3 regions of the Bacillus sp. N6 genome follow, and region 2 is predicted to be linked to each of the others. Evidence: riboswitches for the same ligand, from Rfam matches in the RefSeq annotation. Region 2 holds a riboswitch; each other region holds the start of a gene.
The links. Region 2 has a riboswitch for cyclic di-GMP ahead of ACUXVC_RS05355 (SpaA isopeptide-forming pilin-related protein). Riboswitches for the same ligand answer to the same signal wherever they lie in the genome.

Region 1 (6,907 bases), 1.7 Mb from region 2:
GTCGTTGTTTTCGATGGAATTGTTAAATCTCCAAATGTAATTTCTTTTGGTACGTCTACTAACTTTAAAGTCCCATCAACGACAGTAACCGGCACTTGAATCTCCGCTTGTACACCTTGCTTCGTTTCAATTACAACCGTTACAGTATGATTCCCTATTGTTTTGGTATCTGGAATATTGATTAACTTCACTAATGATATTGGTTTATCTACATCCAAATTTGTATCTACAGATAAATCTGTCACAAATTTAGAAATATCCATTTTTGTTAAATCTGTTCCTTGCACTACTTTTTGTGGGACTGGTTTCCCAGTTGGAATACCTTTATACCTTATTTTTGCGATTCCATCTCGATTACTATCTTGTCCATTCTTATCGCCATCTAAATAATTTTTAGCTGACACCGGTATTTCAAGATAACCATCTTTGTAATATTTCATTACATTAGCACCTTTTACAGGAGAACCTGTAATTGTCATTTCATAAATTTTCCCGTTGAATTCTTCTGTTTTTAGCGCATTTACTTTCGCAACCGCAGTGACTTTATTGTTTGTCCTGCTAATATCAAAGAAGCTACTTACATCATCTCCACTCTCCACATCTTGAATGGAAACATCATTCACAGTAAAATCCTTATTCACTTCACTTTCTAATACAAAAGATTTCGCATAGTGAATCTCTTTCGATTGAGCAGGCATATTTTGATATACCTTATAAGAAAGTTGACGGGAATTATCTTCCACAATATCTCCTATTACACTTGGAGCTGGAATTTCAATTTGTGCAATCGCTAATTGGTCGTATGATACATTAACACCTGAAGCATTTAATCTAACTTCTAGCGGTAATTCTGTTAAATTATCAAATGTAATTGTCATATCTGCTTCTGGAGTAGCTACTGGACCTGCTGTGCCAGAAAACTCGATTTTATTATTCCCTTTGTCTTGATACCTAATTGAACTCGTATCATACACGTATAAATTCGTTAAATGACTACCATCATTACGTAACGTTACATTTTTATAACTATTTATCCTTTTGAAATTCCACATTGCCGTTAATGGTACTTTTTTACTTGTTCCGTGTTCATAAAATTCAAAGGAAGCATTATAAGTTTGTCCTGACCTTCCGTTCCCATATAATTGTAAAAAGTTTTTTGCATCACCTTTAGTTATTGGTGTTTTAACATCTACAGATGAAGCTGTCATAGAGTGAATATTAATACGGACATCAATCCATTTCCCTTGATATTCACCAGCTTTTTTTACTAATACGTACTGTTCTCTATTTGAATTTCTAAATGTATATTGACTTTGACCAGTTCTGTCATTGCTACTACCCTTTACCTCATATGTTACTTGTGGGCTCCAAACAAATCTAAAAGCATATTTACCCGAGATAGAAGGCCCTTCACCTGTTCTATTATTTATTACCTTTACATTTGGATATTTAAGAATACTTGTAACAGGACTAGCAGCTAGTAGAGATTGGCTCTTTAATACCTTCTCAGCTTGAATAGCAGGTAATTCCTGATTATTTTCGTTTATCCTATTGCTCTCTTTTAATTCATTTTCCTTTGGTACGAGTTCTTCATTAACCTTTTCTTTCGCTAAAGTCTTCGTTTCTTTTGGAACTTCAGCATTAGTAGAATTTATTTCTTGTTTTTTATTTTCTTCCGATACTTTCACTTTTTCACTTATTTCTTTTTTCATAACTTCCTCTGAAGCCTTTGGATTTTCATCAGAAATGGCTACATTTAAAACCTCTTTTTTCTCTACAACATGTAGAGAAGGAGATTCAATTTTCTTTTCATTCCCTTCAAACTTCACTATCGGTTCAAATTTGTACTCTCCAGCTTTTTTCATTTGAATGACTACATATACGTCACCGATAAAATTACTTTGTTCATTCTTTTCAATTTTTACAATGTGATCTTCTGTTACTGAAATGTTTTGAATCGCTTTATTGTTTTCGTTCATTTTTTTCGTTTCTGCTTCATTGAACAGCTGTTCATTAGATAATTTCAGCTCGATATTAGCATCTTGTTTATTTGTATTTGTAATCTTTAATACTACATTTTCATCAACTTTTATTTCTTGTTTATCCATATGAACGATAAAACGTCCTTGCTCGTCGTTTGTAACCGCATAAACTTTCGTTGCAGAGTAATCTAGCACACCAACTTGCGTAAATAATATTCCTCCAGCGAGAAGTATACGCCCAAATTTACCTATTTGATTTTGCAATGTACTTCCCTCCCTCATTTCTTATGAACTGAATATTTCTAACATTAAATTTATTGTTCAGCTAAATTTACAATCATAATGTGTATTCCTAGAAAATAAAAAGCCTGGTTGCCTTTTCGATTTTCATACATCACAACATGTGTGAAAATCCAAACTGCAACCAGACTATCATAGTAATTTTCATTACCTTAGACTCTTAGCTTTGCGACCTATCCTTTCGAACAGTGTGCCCATTTATTTTTTCTTTTTGAGACAATAAAAAATCTGGTTGCCTCTTCGATTTTCATACATACAACTATGTGTAAAAATCCAAACTGCAACCAGACTATCATAGTAATTTTCATTACCTTAGACTCTTAGCTTTGCGACCTATCCTTTCGAATAGTGTGCCCATTTATTTTTTCTTTTTGAGACAATAAAAAATCCGGTTGCCTCTTCGATTTTCATACATACAACTATGTGTGAAAATCCAAACTGCAACCAGACTATCATAGTAATTTTCATTACTTTAGACTCTTAGCTTTGCGACCTATCCTTTCGAATAGTGTGCCAAAAATAGGTATTTATTTATCGTGTTTTGAATATACCATTAAAACCCAAAAAAGAAAATAGTTTTTTTAGAAAAAAACAATTAATTTTTATAGTCTAAATTTTTTACTTGAAAATCCATAATAAAAACTAAAAAAACATTTTGATCTTAGAAATACATCATACATTCTTTATCGATAAAATGAGATTTTTACTATCCACAAATAGCAAGATAAAATAGAAAAAACATCACTTATTTGGAAGTGATGTTTTTTCTATTTAATGCAGTGGTAACATAACCTCAACCGTCGTTCCAACCCCAACTTCACTTTCAAAACTCATTTTACCGTTGTGGTCTTTAATAATTTTTTCTGTAACTACTAAACCTAGACCAGTTCCTGTTTCTTTCGTTGTATAAAAGGCTTCATTTAACTTTGGAATTTTATCTTTCGGAATGCCGCATCCCTCATCTTTCACTTGAATGATGATTCCATCTTTTACAGTAACTTTAATCGTAATTGTTCCGCCAACTGACATTGCTTCAATTGCATTTTTAATTAAATTAAAAAAGACCTGTTTTAATCGTTTTTCATCACATGTAATCGATGGTAAGTCTTTACTGTAAATACCTTGTATGTAGACTCCTTGTTTTAAAGCAGGCTTTTCCATAACTCGAATAACATAAGAGATAATTTCTTGTATGTTATGAGTTTCTGATTCTAGTGATTTAGATTTCTCAAATCCACTAAGTTCTGTAGCAATTATATGAATCCGATCTACTTCTTGTTTCATAATATCACTATAAATTTTATCCTCTGGATGCTTGTCTGCTTGTTTATTCACAAGTTTTTTTAAGTTTGCTAAAGGTCTTCTAATCTTATAACCAATAACCGTTGCCATCTTTCCAACAGCTGCTAGTTTTTCTGTCTGTTTTATTTCTTTGTCCATCATCTCAAGCGTCCGAACATAAGACTGAACCCTCAAAAATATAATCCAACATATGATAGTAAATACGCTATATAATGCCATTGGGATTAAAACGAGAGAAGATTGAATAATGATTCCTGTAAGAGCATACTTTCCGACAAGTATCGCTGGAATTAACCAGAAATATCTTTTATTCACAAAGATTGGTGCAAACAAAATAAAAAATCCTTCTACTATATTTCCACCGTCAAATTCTGCATCGCTACCATAATAAATCATAATGTTATGGATAAAATCTAATACATTATAGCCAATTAGAATAATATACTTTACCGCAAAAGCATTCTTCCATTTCATAAAGTATATCCCAACGCAAAACAATACCACCATCAAAAAGTAAAGCCATAAACCTAAACCATCTTCAAACTCTCCTACCCCTTCTTGCTCTCCACCGATTAACGGTACGATAAATTCATAAGCAAGATCATATACAAAAAATATAATGAAAAATAAACTTAAAAATGCTTTCAGCGCCTTTATTTCTTCGTTTTTAAATATATAGCCTTTATTCATATGGTAACTCCTAGCTTTTCTTCCACTTGGATTTCAGTATTTCCACACTTCTTTGGGAGAATGATGTCTATTCTCGTTCCAGTATCTCTTTCACTTGAAATATGCAGCTCACCAAGGTGCTCGGCGACAATTCGATTCGCTACCGTAAGTCCCAGACCAATTTTATCTTGTTTCGTTGTATAAAAGGCCTCTGTAACACGAATTAAGTTTTCTTGCTTAATACCATGACCATTATCAATCACGCTGATCATTACATACTCTTTCCCTTTATTTTCTAATCTTACATGTAATATGCCATCTTGTTCCATTGCCTCTAAAGCATTTTTTATCGTATATAAAAAGACTCCTCTTATTTTTCGTTCATCACATTCAACTTCTATTGTTTTTTCTTCCACATTAGAAATAAACTGTACGTTTAATTCATTCATTTTTTCGCGAAGACTTGTTATTACTTGTAATACAATTTTTCCTACATCATGTTTCTTATAAATAGAAGGTTTGCATGTAGCAACTTCCATTAACTCGCTTATCATATTATTCATATTTTCTATTTCAAAAATCATACGTTTATAAATAGGATCCTCTTCATGCTTCTCTCGTTGTAATTGCGTAAATCCTTTTAATGAAGCGAGTGGATTTTTAATTTCATGTCCAACCGTCGCTGCCATTTTTCCGATTACTGCTAATTTCTGTGATTCGCTAGCAATCGCAATACTTTCCTTTACAGCTGAAAGATATTGTAAAAATCGGTTTAAAATGATATACGCCGCAATTAGCATAAGTGTATACATAATAAGATACATAAATGCTTTTACTTCCTCTAATACAAATAAATAAATTAAATATTTTCCTACAATAGAAGAAAGTAAAATCACATAAAATTTTTTATTTAAAAATATGGGTACAAAGAAAATGAGAATAATTTCTATTATATTTGTCGCATCAAACGCCGCCTTATTATAAAAAATATATGAAAATATATTAGCGATTTCTATCCCTATGTATGCAAATATCCATGCATATTTAACAAGGTTTGCCTTCTCTTTTTTCATTAAATATATATTCACGCACAGTATTGCTACTCCGCAAATAACTTGCCATACTATGTTGTATCCCTTATCCATTATTGATTTATCGTCTAATACGATTGCATAGAAAATTTGATATACAATAACAATGACATATAACACCCATAAAAGGATTTTTGCATTCTTTTCTTCTTCTTTATATGATAGAAAACTTTCTTTCACTTCAACACCCCTTCAAAATAATATCTCGAAGAATACCATTTATTATAATAAATGATTTTCATAGACAAACAAAGATAAATCGAACATTTGAGGAAAATCATCCCAACGACGCAACATCTTCATGCTATATACAAGCATAAAAAACACAAAAAATAATACGTATATTATGGGAGGTGTTTTTTATGGACGGCAAAAAAAATAAAAAGACAGAACAACTCCAATCTTTCACGCGTGAAAATGAAGGAAAGGAGATGACAACAAATACAGGTGTTAAAATTTCAAATGATGAAAACTCTTTAACTGCCAGTGATCGTGGCCCTACCCTTCTAGAAGATTTCCTTATGCGAGAAAAACTTTCTCACTTTGACCGTGAACGAATTCCAGAACGAGTCGTTCACGCACGAGGATACGGAGCACATGGCATTTTTGAGTTATATGAATCTTTAGAAGAGCTAACAATGGCCCACTTTCTACAAGACCCTTCAAAAAAAACACCGCTTTTTATTCGTTTCTCTGAAGTAGCTGGATCAAAAGGAGCAAATGAAACGAATCGAGATGTAAGAGGATTCGCCGTTAAATTTTATACAGAAGAAGGAAATTTTGATTTAGTAGGAAATAATATTCCCATTTTCTTTATTCAAGATGGCATTAAATTTCCTGATCTTATTCACGCCCTTAAACCAGAGCCACATAATGAAATTCCACAGGGTCAAACAGCACATGATACTTTTTGGGACTTCATCGCCAACAATCAAGAATCAGCTGCAATGATGATGTGGATTATGTCCGATCGTGCAATTCCAAGAAGCTTTCGAATGATGCAAGGATTTGGCGTTCATACATTTCGTCTAGTTAATAAAAATGGAAAGTCACGATTCGTGAAATTCCACTGGAAGCCAAAGCTTGGCGTTCATTCGTTAATTTGGGATGAAGCACAAAAACTAGGTGGTGCTGACCCAGATTACCATCGCCGTGATTTGTGGGAAAATATTAATGCTGGAAACTATCCTGAGTACGAACTTGGCATTCAAATTTTAGAAGAAGAGGACGAATTTAAATACGACTTCGATATATTAGATGCAACGAAAATTTGGCCTGAAGAAGATTTTCCCGTTAAAATCATTGGGAAAATGACCTTAAATCGCAATGTAGATAATGTATTTGCTGAAACTGAACAAGTGGCACTACACCCTGGAAGTATCGTCCGTGGTATTGACTTTACCAATGACCCTCTCTTACAAGGTAGACTCTTTTCTTATACAGACACACAATTAGCACGCGTTGGTACAAATTATCAAGAACTACCGATTAACCGTCCAATATGCCCATTTCATAACAACCAAAGAGATGGTGCGTCTAAATATATAATCGACAAAGGAAAAG
Region 2 (6,907 bases):
CTGCCGGTGTTTCTACTTCCACCAACTCATACTTCCCAATAGGTAAATCTGAAACGTTTGCTTTTCCTTCCTTATCCGTCGTTACTTTCGCAACTACTTTTCCTTTTGAATCACGTACTTCAAATACAACATTTTCTAATGGAGCTTTACTATCTTTATCTATTTTTGTTATCTCTACATTCCCTGTATCCACCATTTCATTTTCTACTTTTAATGATAGAACCTCGGTCATGCCTTTTTTGATTTCAAATGATACTGGTTTTTCTAGCTTTTTATAACCAGGTAAACTTTCTACCTCTACTAATTCATACTTTCCTACAGGTAAATCTGAAACATTTGCTTTTCCATCTTTATCTGTCGTTACTTTTGTAACTTCATTACCCTTTTCATCTTGGACGATGAATGTTACTCCCGCTAACGGTGCTTTATTATCTTTATCTATCTTTGTTATCTCTACATTTCCCGTATCTACCATTTCATTTTCTATTTTTAATGATAGAACTTCAGTCATGCCTTTTTTGATTTCAAATAATACTGGATCTGTTAGTTTCTTATAGCCTAGTAAACTTTCTTTCTCTACTAATTTGTACTTTCCTACTGATAGATCTGAGATTTTTGCTTTACCATCTTTATCTGTTTTTACTTCCTTTACTACTGTTCCAGCTTCATCTTGCACTTCAAAGACTACGCCTTTTAATGCTTTTTTGTTGTCTTTATCTACTTTTGTAATTTCTACTGAACCTTTATCTAACTGTTCATTTTCTACTTTCAATGATAGGACTGTTGTCATACCTTTTGTAATTTCGAATGATACTGGTTCTGTTAGCTTTTTGTAGCCAGGTAAACTTTTCGTCTCTACTAATTTGTACTTTCCTACTGATAAATCTGAGATTTTTGCTTTACCATCTTTATCTGTTTTTACTTCTGTTACTACTTTGCCTTGCTCATCTTGCACTTCGAAGACTACGCCTTCTAATACTTTTTGACTATCTTTATCTATTTTTGTAATTTCTACTGAGCCTTTGTCTAACTGCTCATTTTCTACTTTTATTACTAAAGCTTTTGTCATACCTTTTGTAATTTCAAATAGTACTGGTTCTGCTAGATTTTTGTAACCTGGTAAGCTTTTCGTCTCTACTAATTTGTACTTTCCTACTGATAGATCTGAAACGTTTGCTTTTCCATCTTTATCTGTTACTACTTTTCTTACTACGCCATCTTTCTCATCTTGGACTTCAAATTCGACACCCGCTAATACTGCCCCGTTTTCTTTGTCCAGTTTTGTGATTTCTATATTACCTTTGTCAACCATTGCATTTTCCACTTGTATTGGGAATATGCCGTCCCCTGTTACATTTACTTCGAACTCTGTTTCTTTTAATTGGTAGCCTTCAGGCGCTTTCGTTTCTTTTAAAATATACTTCCCTGGTGCTAACGGTTTAGAGATTGCCTTACCATCTTTATCTGTAACAATATGTTCGACTACTACACCGTCTTTTACTATATCAAACTCTGCATTTGCTAATGGTTTTTCACCATTTTCCGAATCAATTTTCTTTACTTCAATTTGACCCTTTTGCATAGTATTTTTAATTTCAATTGTTTTTGTTTCTCCAGCTTGAAGTGTAATCTCTACTGGGCTTGTTAATTTTTGATATCCTTCTGGCGCTACTGTTTCATAAACTTTATACGTCCCAGGAGCTAAAGTTTGAGGTACTGAAAAACCTTTTTCGTCCGTTTTCAGTTTTGCAACAACTTCATTTGCACTATTTCGAACTTCAAATTCGGCACCTTTTAACCCTTTGTTCGGATTCTCAGAATCTATTTTATGAAGCGATACTGTACCATCTTTTGGAGCTTCAGGCGGCGTAATAGTTACTTCTTTTGATGTTAATATTTTATCATCAAAATGTAATTCCGCTTTATTAGGAATCTTCTTATCTACGTAAGAAGATAAGTCTGCATTATTTTTAATTTTCGCCTTGATACTAAGATTAATTATCTGGTCTTCATATGACTTATAGTCAAAATTCTCACCAAACGTAAATGTTACTTCACTTCTTTGCTTATCTATCTTTAACGTCCCTTTAGAAGTAATATCTTGGCCATTTTGATCATACACTTTTGCCTCTAATACTTCTAAAACATCTTCTAAATCATCACTAATTACCATTGATGTGTATTTAGGAGGATCGTTCGGTATATGTGTACCAACTTGGTATTGAATCACTTGATCCATTTGTGTTAGCTGCTCATTCTCTACAAGCTTGCCATTCTCATCAACTATATTTTTTTCAATACTAGGTGGATTATCGTCACCTGAACCGGTTCCCCCTCCACCACTTACGAATACTTGTCCTACTTTTTCTTCAGTTTTAATATTTTTACCTTCTAATTTCACAGTATTTTTATGAGGCTTTGCAGCAGGATTAGTAATCTTTGTTTTATATCTTAAAATATAACCTTTTGAACTGTCTGGAAACTCAATTGTAAATCCAGCCTTTGTTGCATTAATTTTAATGTTAGATAAATCTGCTGGCTTAATATTTGTTGGTGCATAACCATCTTCAAATACAGCCTCTTCTAATACTACGCTGTCTGTAATTAACTCATGCCCAGGTCCTAATGTATCTGTTAATTTAAGATCTTGCATTTCTGTTCCAGTTGCATTTACGTATACAAGCCAATCAGCAATCGAAGGATCTTCTTGATTATAAGAACCCCATTTCAATAGATTATCTGTATTGGGCTGTGGCTTCGGTCTCTCTGTCGTATTACTTACATTTACTTCTTTATTGACGATTTGACCATCAACGTTAAATTCTAATGGAATTTCTTTAACACCATCATATGCTTCTAGACCAAAGTAGAATTCTACGAATAAAGAACCTTTAATGTTATTCTTTCCTTCTACGTAATCACCCATAGTACACGTTAATAGACCCTTTTTCATCTCACATGTACCAACTGTTTTTCCTTCAGCATCTTTTAAAGGAAAACTCATATTCATAAGGTCTTTTCGAAACTCTTTTGGCATATCAATTGTGAATTGATCTCCACTTTTTATTTTTTCTTTAGCTGACCACTTCACTTCTACTTTCATACCATCTGAGGCTTGATACGGTTCAGATGTCGTGCCATCAGTACGGGAAATATTAATTTCATCCACTGGACTTTTCATCACAGCAGCTTGAATAACTGGAGCCCACACATTCAGCACTGAAAATAATACTAGAAAAACTAATGAAACCATTGAAATATGCCTTTTAGTACTTTTCATTTGCATAGTTCCCTCCTATTTTTTATATTTATATAACAAAAAAAGACCGTCCGGTTGCATCAAAAATGTGCAACCAGACGATCTTAGTAACCAATATGTATTACCGTAGACTCTAAGCTTTGCGGCCTATCCTTTCGAATAGTGTGCTAAAAATATCCTTTATTCTTTTTTTGTTTCATTTTCCTCTTAAACCAAATATTACTATACCGTCTGGACGGTTATAATTCAATACTCTATAAAATTGTTCTATTTTTCTAATAAAAAAAACAATTCACCACTACATTAAATAAGTAATGGTGAATTGTTTTCACATTATATAGTTAGTATATTCTATTTATACGAATTACTAATAAGAGCTTGAATCACTTTTTCTCTTAACTCGGGGCTTAGTCTGCCAACCCCTAAATATTCCGAATACCATAATCCATCTGCTGCTAATCTAATAATTGTTGCACAAACTGAATCTATCTCATCGTTTTCTATATTCTTTTGCAGTTGCTGAAATGATTGTTGTAATGGCTCAAGTAATTCAGGTTTTAACATGAATGCTGCCATCATACTACTAGACAACTCTTCTGTTCTTCTCTCATTACTTAATCTTTCCTCTACAAAAGAGCGAACCCATCTCCCTTTCCTCTCTGAGTCTTCCGCTACTCTATTGTAAATAGCGCCCTCATAATCCTCTATCCCTCTGACTATCATACCTTCTATTAAAGCTTCTTTATTTGCAAAGTGATACAATAATCCACCTTTACTTACACCCGCCTCTTTTGCCACTGCTTCTAAGGTTAATTTAGCAACCCCTTTACATTGCACAATTTGAGAAGCGGCCGCCAAAATCTTTTGCCGCGTTATGCTGATACTCATTCCTTTTTAAAACCCCATTTCTACTAAATTTATATAAATACGAATCTTATTTTTAATATTGTTGATTACTACTAAGTATTTTCTTTATACAACAAAAGCTTCATTACCTTTGAATTTTTAGTTACTTATTCTATTAAAAATTTCCATATCATTCAATATGATAACATTAAATATACAAAGTTGACTATACATCTATACTTTTATATTCATTGAAAATATATCCATAAACACGAAATGTATAAAAATTGATTATCCTTATACATCTAATCTATAATTTAAAGAGGTTTATATTTTCATAAAAATAAAGTGAAATTTTATAAGGATGATTCCATTGAAAAAATTTTCTATTAGTTATTTAATATGCTTACTGTTTTTTTCTATCATTGTGAATGTTTTACAGTATACAAGCGTTCCAAATTATGCGGATTCATGGGGGCCGATTTGGGTATCTATTATTATGCTTTCAATTCTTGGAAGTATTCCTGTTCTTATCGGTTGTTTAATAGGCGAATTTTGTTATAGAAAAATAAAAGGAAGTCACGAATTAAAAATCGGTATTCCTTTATTTATAGTGTTAGGTATTTCCTACAATCATTTCTTCTTTATGTTGTTTAACGACCGATATTTTCTATCCTTTAATTTAGAAGCCTTTTTGGAAACAGGCCTACCTATTACGTTATCATCTTTATTATTTTACCTTATAAGACGCCGTTAATTCTTTCATCATTACATAAAAAAATGTTATTACTCTTGTTACATCGAGTAATAACATTTTTATTTAAATCTATTTAACTAATTTGCTTCCAACTAGTATCCTTCATATCTTCGCTAGTCGGCTTTCTAACTGATTTCACAAAACATTCCTCGCAAGCACCAAATGCAATGAAGTTTTTCTGTGCTTATCTTAACGAGACTTCATTTGCCCCGCCTTCAAAGTCAGGATCGTTAAACTGTACCTCATCATCTTCCCAGTAACATATATTACAAATTTCATATGTACCTGGTGGTTCTTCTTCTATTGTTCTATACCCGCAGCACGGACATGTATATTTCATTCTGTTACTCCATTATTCATTTCTTTTTTCTCCCATATATTCCGGCCCATAAAGAATGTAACAGCGCAAATCATAGTTATTACCATGAAAGTAGTATTAGAATCCTCATATGTAGTTGGAATTCCAATCGTTACAGAAACAATACTAAAAGCTAAAAGTAAATATAATAATAAAGATAGAATATAGCTTAGTTTAAATCGTAAAATGATACCTCTAAACAATAGCTCACCAAGTAGACAGCCACCTAAAATGATAGGTACTCCGAAATATAATGTAAGGACTCCCATTTGCGCAGTAGATTGAATTATCTTACCGATTATGTTCGGCGAAACCAGCTCACTATTGTTTCCCATCCTATCATATAAATCAAGTGCCGTTACTGAAATAAAGAAACTTAATATAGAAAACGAATACGGTATTAAAAATTTGCTCACTCTCATTCACCTCACTTTTTTTGTTTCACATATATTATTCATTACTTTCACCCAAAAAAAAATAGCCCTCTATGCTAAAACATAGAGGGCATAATTTTTATATAAAAACCTATACCTTATCCTGAAATCCCCCCTAAACAGAACATCTAAACTATCTGTGCCCTATATTCTTTAGGGGATAAGTGGTTATTAGAAAGTAGTGCCTTCTTTTTTATAATATTCTTTTGAAACCTCTTCATAAAATGCGGCTGATGTCGCGTAGAAATACGGTGCTAACCATAAGAAACCGATTCCTATAGTAAGAATACTTAATATGAACCAGCCTAAGAAACTTAAGCATAGTAAAAAGTAATCCATTTTATGTCCATTCATCATATGACGACTCTCAGTAATCGCTTGATTCGCTGTATATTCTGGATGATCATTCAAAATAAAATATGTCATAGAATAAGAAAATGATTTAATAATACCTGGAATAATAAGAAGCAATGTCCATAGAGTCAAGTATACATACATTAGTAAATATGTTAAAAACGACTTCATCAACTTACTTCCATCGCTAAACCATCTAAATATATGACCAATGCGAGCATCAGTCCCACGAATTGCATTTAAAACAAGATAATAGGCACCTATTGTTAATGGACCAATAACAAGCATTACTATAATACTTACTGTAAGTGAATCACTTGCCTCTTCCCAACCCCAAAATACCGAGAAAATACCTGTTGTTAGCATTTCAACAGCTCCAATAAGGATTCCAATTAATAAAGTTGCCCCTACCGCTAATCCCCATCTTCCTTTTAATGCATCAAGTGCTTCTCTTTTCAACTGACTTATCATATATAACCTCCTAATACTATTTATATTTTAGTATACCATTTATATCAAAAATTCCACAGATTTCCCTGAAATAGAAGCATACTCCTTTTTGCATACGTATTAATACATGTGTGCTGTAGTTGTACTAATATATGGATTAAACGACTCTTTTCCCTATAACAAAAAAGCTTGCCCTTCAGAATAGGCAAGCTTTCTCAAATTATTCCTCACTGATTCTCTTCTTATACCAATCCTGCATTCTCTCCGCATCTTCTACTCTCGTATGCTCTAATTTGTAACTAGATGATGCACTAGAAAACTTATACGTACATAAATCCGCTCGGCGCTGGAAATATGATTGTGTCTTCTCCATTGATTGGACATGTCTTCTTCTAATAAGTCCTGTATATTTTCCGACGCTACGATAGACAAGTGTAATTTGTTCTCCG
Region 3 (6,907 bases), 610 kb from region 2:
TTAAAATACCCTTTTGCTAATCCTACTGAATCTATATATAATTCACCAGGTACACCAATTGGACAAAGATTCATATTCTCATCCAAAATCATAACTTGATAATTAGCACATGGTTTACCAATGGGAATACTCGCAACATCCTCATTTAACTGACTAGGTATTTTATAGGTTGTCGTCACTACAGTACATTCTGTCGGTCCGTATACATTATGAATTTCAACATTTGTACCTATCCTTTCTCTCCACAATTTAATAACCTCTACAGGCAACATTTCACCGCCAATCGCAATTCTTTTTAGGGAAGCTAGCTTATATATATCTTCTTCTGCTAAATAAGTTGCTACTTGTCGAACAAAAATTGTTGCTAATGCCAAGATCGAAGTTGCTTTCACTTTATAGATTGCATTTGCAAATGCTTCTACAGACAATCGCTCTTCCTCTAATAATACATACAAGTTTCCTCCGCAGAATAAAGAAGCAAATGACTCCCATACAGAAGCATCGAAACTAAAAGAAGGAAATTGGGCAAATACATCCTCTTCTGTCAATTCATATTGCTTTTGCATCCAAGTGTACAGATTAACAACCCCTCTATGTGCTAACATCGTTCCCTTTGGATTCCCTGTTGAACCAGACGTATAAATCATATAAGCTACATCATCACAATGAATAGACAACTTTACATCTATATCTTCACAAGTTTCACTATCATACATTGAAACTGTTTGAACTCCATCACATGTTATAGGCGTCTCTTTCATCAATATAACTTTCGCTTGGCTATCTTGAATAATGTACTGTATTCTACTTTCCGGATAATCTGGATCAATCGGAACATACGCTGCACCAGCTTTTAATATAGCTACCATACTTACTACTGTGTCTATGCTACGTTTCATAAATATTCCAACATAGTCTCCTAATTGGACGCCGTTTTTAATTAACATATGAGCTATTTGATTACTTTTTTTATTTAGCTCCTCATAAGTTAAAGTACCTTCCCTTGAAGATAAAGCTATACGATTTGGAAATTGAGTAACAGTATTATAGAACATATCGACGATACTTTTCTCAGGATATACTGCTGTCGTATCATTCACTTGACTATAAAGTGCCATCTCGGCCTCTGTAATAATATTAAAATGTTTTATATACTTATTAGTATTTTGTGATATATCAACTAAAACACCTTGTATTTGTTGTGCATAACGAGTAATCGTTGTTTCCTTCCAATTAACACTATTAAATATTATTTCTACACTTTGCATATTTTTACTAAATACAAATTGTAATGTATTCGTGTCTTGTAGCTCATAATATGTTTCACCAATAATAATAGGTGACATTTCATATAATGTATTACCGTTTTGAAACTCTTCTATTTCTTCCTCATTCATTTCTTTAATTTGTTCCAGTTGCTCTTCAATCTGTAAATTCAAACTTTCATAGGAGAGAAAATTAGAAACTTCAATAGTAATCGGAAATAAACTTCCTCTTACATGATAAAGCACGACAATATGTTTTTCTTTAGAAATATGATATAACCACGTTGCAGTCGCTCCTATTAAATCTACAATATGAGTCAAATTTGGAAATAGTTCAGTTTTCCTTTTTATCCTAAGTTCCGTTCCTTGCACATCTTTAGGTATTTTAATACTTCCTTCTACTTTCCCTAAAAATTCTTTTACCATCTCATTATAAGAAATTGCTAATTTCATATTTATGTAAATTCCTCTCTTAAATATAATAAAGGTGTGAAAATTCACACCTTTTTCATCCCTTATTAACGGGCAGATTCGTTCAATTCATAATCAGTAGCGGAGATATCCCCTTTGATTAGAATTGAACTTTCTCCTTATTCGCTTTTAAACTCACCAATAAGCTCTTGTAATTCCTGAGAAAGCCAACTTAAAGAAGTCGCTAATTCTGCAATATCTTGTACTGATATTTCTTGCTCTTTCATGCTTTCTTCAACATTACTACTGCTGTTGGCATAAGTGTTTGCAATATGTGATAATTCATTTACGACTTGAACGATATTCTGGCTATTTTGTAAAATGTCACTCGAATTACCCGAAACAGCTTTTACTTGATCTGTAACAGATTGCGCTGATTTGGAGATTTTTTCAAAGAAATTTCCACTACTTTGAACAAGTGAAATTCCAGTTTCTACTTCTTTTGAACCTTTTTGCATTGAAACTACAGCATCTTCTGTCTCAGCTTGTGTTTCACCAATTAATTTCGCTATATCTTTAGCAGACGCTTCCGTTTGTTCTGCTAATTTTCGTACTTCATCAGCAACAACTGCAAACCCTCTCCCCGCTGCTCCAGCACGTGAAGCCTCAATAGAAGCATTTAAAGCTAATAAATTTGTTTGATTTGAAATACCTGTAATTACAGTTACGATATCACTAATTTCTTTTGACCTTGTTTCTAACGAATAAATGATGGAAGATAAATCTTGTACTGCATTTTGAATTAAACTCATTTGATTAATAATTTGTCCAATCACTTCATTACCTTCAATTGAATGTTGCTCCATACCTTCAGAAGCAACCGCAACTTGTTTCGCAGCCCCAGTTATCTCTTCTACCTTATCTTCCATTCCATGTACAATTCCTAAACATTGTTGTACTGAAGTTTTTTGAGACTGTGCCCCTACTCTTAAACCTTCAATAGAACTTGCAATCTCTTGAACTGCCATGCTGTTTTCCTCTGTACTCGCCGACAATTCTTGTGAAGAAGAAGAAACTTGCTCAGCAGTTTGCCTTACTTTATCTATAATCCCTTTAAATTTTTCAATCGTGTTATTGAAATAAACATTAATAATTCCAATATCATCTGGTCTTTCTTTTAATTTAATACTTAAGTCACCTTCACCAATTTTACGTAACCCTTCTCGTAAATCTTTTAATGGAGCTAACGAGTGACGCACGATAAAGAATTGAGTAATAGTCGCAATTGCTAATGAAATAATGATAAAGAGTAAGCCCTGTATCATAAACTTCTCTTTTGTAATAGGAACAATGGAAGCATCTAAGTCAGCCGCAATAATTGCAACAATATTATTTTCTCCATCTGTAATTGGTTCTAATATTGTCACCCACGAACCTATTTCATCTTCATATACTTCTGTCATTTGGGCCTTTTTCGTATCAATGACTTTATCGTATGCCTTCATCCAATGAGCGGGTTGTTCATAATAATCTCCCGGCTTTATAGGGAACGCTTTTGTTAACTCTGTAGTCAAACCAACGAGTTGTAATTCTCGCTTTTCATTCGGCTTTGCTCCTGTAACATACGTTTGTCCAACACTTTTCAATTCTTTTGACACTTCATCTAATTTCTCTGTTAACTTTTCTTTTTTCACTTTTTCGGCTGTAGGATCTTTCGCCATGTCTCTAACTAATTCTACATCCAATTTTTTCAATACTATTTCTCCTGTTTCAATAGACTGCCTTTCAAATAAAGACATCATACTATTTTGAAACATGTTGAAACTTAGTGCACCCATACTTCCAACAAGTGTCAAAATAACTAATACGGTTAATAAGACGTTCTTTTGAAGGAACGATAACTTATGCCAATATTTTTTCATTAATATCCACCTTCCTTAATTAACATAAACAAAAAAAACAAAATATATGAATATTTTGTTTGAAAATGTTTCTCAATATGTTCGAGAATAAAAAAAAGCCAATGTAAAAGCATTGGCCAAGACCAACCCTATCCGTCCGGTAACTGGCTAGCGTAGCCTTTCGACCTTAGCTCCTGTAGTTTTGCGTCCTCATGTTTCCATCAGTTTGCCTTTCTCGCTGAACGAGTTGAACGATATGGGAGTTCTATGAGAATTAATTTATTCTCTTTCAAAGATTACAACATATAAATCAAAATGTCTACTTATTTAGAGATATAAATACAAATTTTTAATGCATTGCTTTTTCAAAATAATTTCAAAAAGTACGTGAATGTTACTTTTTTTGTGTTATATAATAAAAAATGTATAAACAACAAGGATTTCTTCGGGTATTTATTTAATTTTCATTCAAATTAAACTATTCGAATATATCTTAACTAATGAATTTCGGAGGTAGTTTATCATGTTTTGGCTACAATTTCTTACCTTGTTACTCTGTATTTTTATTGGTGCACGCCTAGGCGGAGTTGGTTTAGGAGTAATGGGTGGAGTTGGTATGGCAATACTCGTTTTTGTCTTCCACTTACAACCAACCGCGCCTCCTATCGATGTAATGCTTATGATTTTGGCAGTAATTACAGCTGCTGGTGCTTTGCAAGCTGCTGGAGGAATGGACTATCTTGTTCATCTAGCTGAAAAGGCATTACGAAAAAATCCAAAGCGTATTACTTTTTTTGCTCCAATTGTTACTTATTTATTCACACTATGTGCAGGCACTGGTCACGTTGCCTATTCTGTACTTCCTGTTATTGCAGAAGTCTCTCGTGAATCAGGGATTAGACCGGAACGCCCAATGTCGATTGCCGTAATCGCTTCTCAACAAGCAATTACAGCTAGTCCAATTTCAGCTGCCACAGTTGCTCTTTTAGCAATGTTAGCTGACTATAAAATCACTTTATTAGATATTTTAAAAGTGAGTATTCCCTCCACTTTCATTGCTTGTATGTTAGCAGCATTCGTTGCTAGTAAGATGGGAAAAGAATTAAGTGAGGACCCTGAATACTTAAAACGATTAAAAGAAGGAATGATTCCTAAGCTTGAAGAGAAAAAAGAATTTGTAGGTGTAAAGGGCGCAAAATTATCAGTTATCCTTTTCCTTGTAGGAACCTTCCTTGTTGTACTTCTTGGTTCATTTGAAGCACTTCGTCCAGGATGGATAGTTGATGGGAAGTTAGCTCGCCTTTCCATGCCGAACACAATTGAGATGGTCATGTTAACTATCGCGGCTCTTATTATTATTTTCTGTAAACCAAATGTAGAAAGCATTGTGTCTGGTAACGTCTTTAAAGCAGGGGCAACAGCAGTTGTTGCTATTTTCGGTATCGCTTGGATGGGAGATACTTTCTTTAACGGAAACTTAAATATGATTCAAGGATCCATTCAGCATTTAGTAACAAGTGCACCTTGGCTATTTGCCATCGCGCTATTCATTCTATCTATTTTACTGTACAGCCAAGCAGCAACAGTACGTGCCTTAATGCCACTTGGACTATCCCTTGGTATTCCACCAGCACTACTGATTGCAATGTTCCCTGCAGTAAACGGATATTTCTTCATTCCAAACTATGGAACAATCGTTGCTGCCATTAACTTTGACCGTACTGGTACAACAGGTATCGGTAAATACGTATTAAATCATAGCTTTATGATTCCAGGTTTAATCGCAACATTTACTTCTATCGGCATTGGAATGCTTTTAATTTCTATTATGTTTTAAAGAAAAAGCACAAACCCTTATTTAAAAAGGTTTGTGCTTTTTTAATCAAACGTTTGTTTAAAATTTGGGGCAGTCCATTTCTCCATGTAGCACTTAAAATACTACACGTCCTTCCCTACAAACTTCTCTTTACTTCTTCAGCTAATTTTCTCGTACTTTCATACGCAGATTCAGCTAAACTAATTGCTGAAATAACTGAAACACCGTCCGCACCCGCTTCTATAACTGCTGCTGTATTTTCAATTGTAATCCCACCAATACCAACGATTGGCACTGTAATTCCTTGTTCTCTAAAATAAGCTAATCCTTTCGTTCCTTGAACCGCTTTCGTATCTTTTTTCGTACTCGTTGTGAAAATAGGTCCAACGCCTAAATAATCTGCTCCATTTTCGATTGCAAAGCGTGCTTCTTCAATTGTATGAGCAGATACGCCGATAATTTTATCTCCCATTTTTTCACGAACAGATGTAATTCCTTCATCATCTTGTCCTACATGAACACCATCTGCATCTAATTCAATGGCTAATTCTACATCATCATTTACAATGAAAGGAACACTATATTCCTTACAAAGCGTCTGCAATTCTTTTGCAAAGCGCACTCTATCTTCTCCGATTAAAGAACCTTCCCCCTTCTCGCGAAACTGAAAAAGTGTCACTCCACCATCTAACGCTTCTTTCAATACAGCTAAAGGATCCCTCGTGCAGTTATTACTTCCCATAATAAAATACACTTGTAATAACTTAGACATCTTCTTTGTTTCAATGCGCATCATGTGTTTCATCCCCCTTACTCTAACTCCTCAATCTTTCCATACTTCTCAATATCACCAGCAGTAGTATTCGCTAACTGATTTAAAAATTCAATTTGGAAACTACCAGGTCCCTTTTCCACGGTCTTAGCAGCTGCCAGTTCCGAAGCTACACCATAAAACGTTAATGCTGCTACTGCTGCTTTTACATAATCTTTTTCCACTGCTACAAATGCTCCTATTACAGAAGTTAGTAAACAACCTGTTCCCGTAACTTTCGTTAAAATAGGGTGACCGTTTCGAATAACAATAGTTCTCTCTCCATCTGTAACAACATCTTCTTTTCCAGTAATGACCGCAACTGTATTTAGTTCGTCTGCTGTCTGCCTTGCAATACTTACAACATTGCCATTTCCAGTACCAGCGTCTACCCCTTTAATTTCCCATTTCTCATTAATAACATTTGCTATTTCAGCTGCATTTCCGCGGATAATTGCTAAATCGATTTCAGCCGGAATATGTCTCGCAACTTCTGTTCGATACGAAGTTGCTCCTGCACCAACTGGATCAAATAGTACTGGCACATTGTTCGTATTTGCTGATTTACCCGCGAGTAGCATCGCTTCTACTTCTTCAGGACGAAGTGTCCCCATATTTAATACTAACGCTCCAGCAATGCTAGCCATTTCTGCTACTTCTTCTTTTGCATACGCCATTACAGGCGATGCCCCAAGTGCCAACA

Region 1: another riboswitch for cyclic di-GMP. It lies ahead of ACUXVC_RS24005 (WxL domain-containing protein); the one in region 2 lies ahead of ACUXVC_RS05355 (SpaA isopeptide-forming pilin-related protein).
Region 3: another riboswitch for cyclic di-GMP. It lies ahead of ACUXVC_RS02180 (methyl-accepting chemotaxis protein); the one in region 2 lies ahead of ACUXVC_RS05355 (SpaA isopeptide-forming pilin-related protein).

The regions. Positions count from the first base shown of each region.
Region 1 covers NZ_CM127843.1:4,651,748-4,658,654, forward strand. Annotated here, with positions in the region: gene ACUXVC_RS24005 (WxL domain-containing protein) at 1-2,246, opposite strand, end outside; cyclic di-GMP riboswitch class I at 2,399-2,487, opposite strand; cyclic di-GMP riboswitch class I at 2,559-2,647, opposite strand; cyclic di-GMP riboswitch class I at 2,719-2,807, opposite strand; gene ACUXVC_RS24010 (ATP-binding protein) at 3,054-4,274, opposite strand; gene ACUXVC_RS24015 (ATP-binding protein) at 4,271-5,524, opposite strand; gene ACUXVC_RS24020 (catalase) at 5,707-6,907, shown strand, end outside.
Region 2 covers NZ_CM127843.1:1,027,296-1,034,202, reverse strand. Annotated here, with positions in the region: gene ACUXVC_RS05355 (SpaA isopeptide-forming pilin-related protein) at 1-3,286, opposite strand, end outside; cyclic di-GMP riboswitch class I at 3,346-3,438, opposite strand; gene ACUXVC_RS05350 (TetR/AcrR family transcriptional regulator) at 3,611-4,147, opposite strand; gene ACUXVC_RS05345 (hypothetical protein) at 4,479-4,862, shown strand; partial or broken gene ACUXVC_RS05340 (CPCC family cysteine-rich protein) at 4,936-5,202, opposite strand; gene ACUXVC_RS05335 (hypothetical protein) at 5,199-5,642, opposite strand; gene ACUXVC_RS05330 (DUF975 family protein) at 5,826-6,479, opposite strand; gene ACUXVC_RS05325 (PH domain-containing protein) at 6,679-6,907, opposite strand, start outside.
Region 3 covers NZ_CM127843.1:416,421-423,327, reverse strand. Annotated here, with positions in the region: gene ACUXVC_RS02185 (non-ribosomal peptide synthetase family protein) at 1-1,718, opposite strand, end outside; gene ACUXVC_RS02180 (methyl-accepting chemotaxis protein) at 1,856-3,598, opposite strand; cyclic di-GMP riboswitch class I at 3,734-3,818, opposite strand; gene ACUXVC_RS02175 (anaerobic C4-dicarboxylate transporter family protein) at 4,101-5,414, shown strand; gene thiE (thiamine phosphate synthase) at 5,530-6,189, opposite strand; gene thiM (hydroxyethylthiazole kinase) at 6,204-6,907, opposite strand, start outside.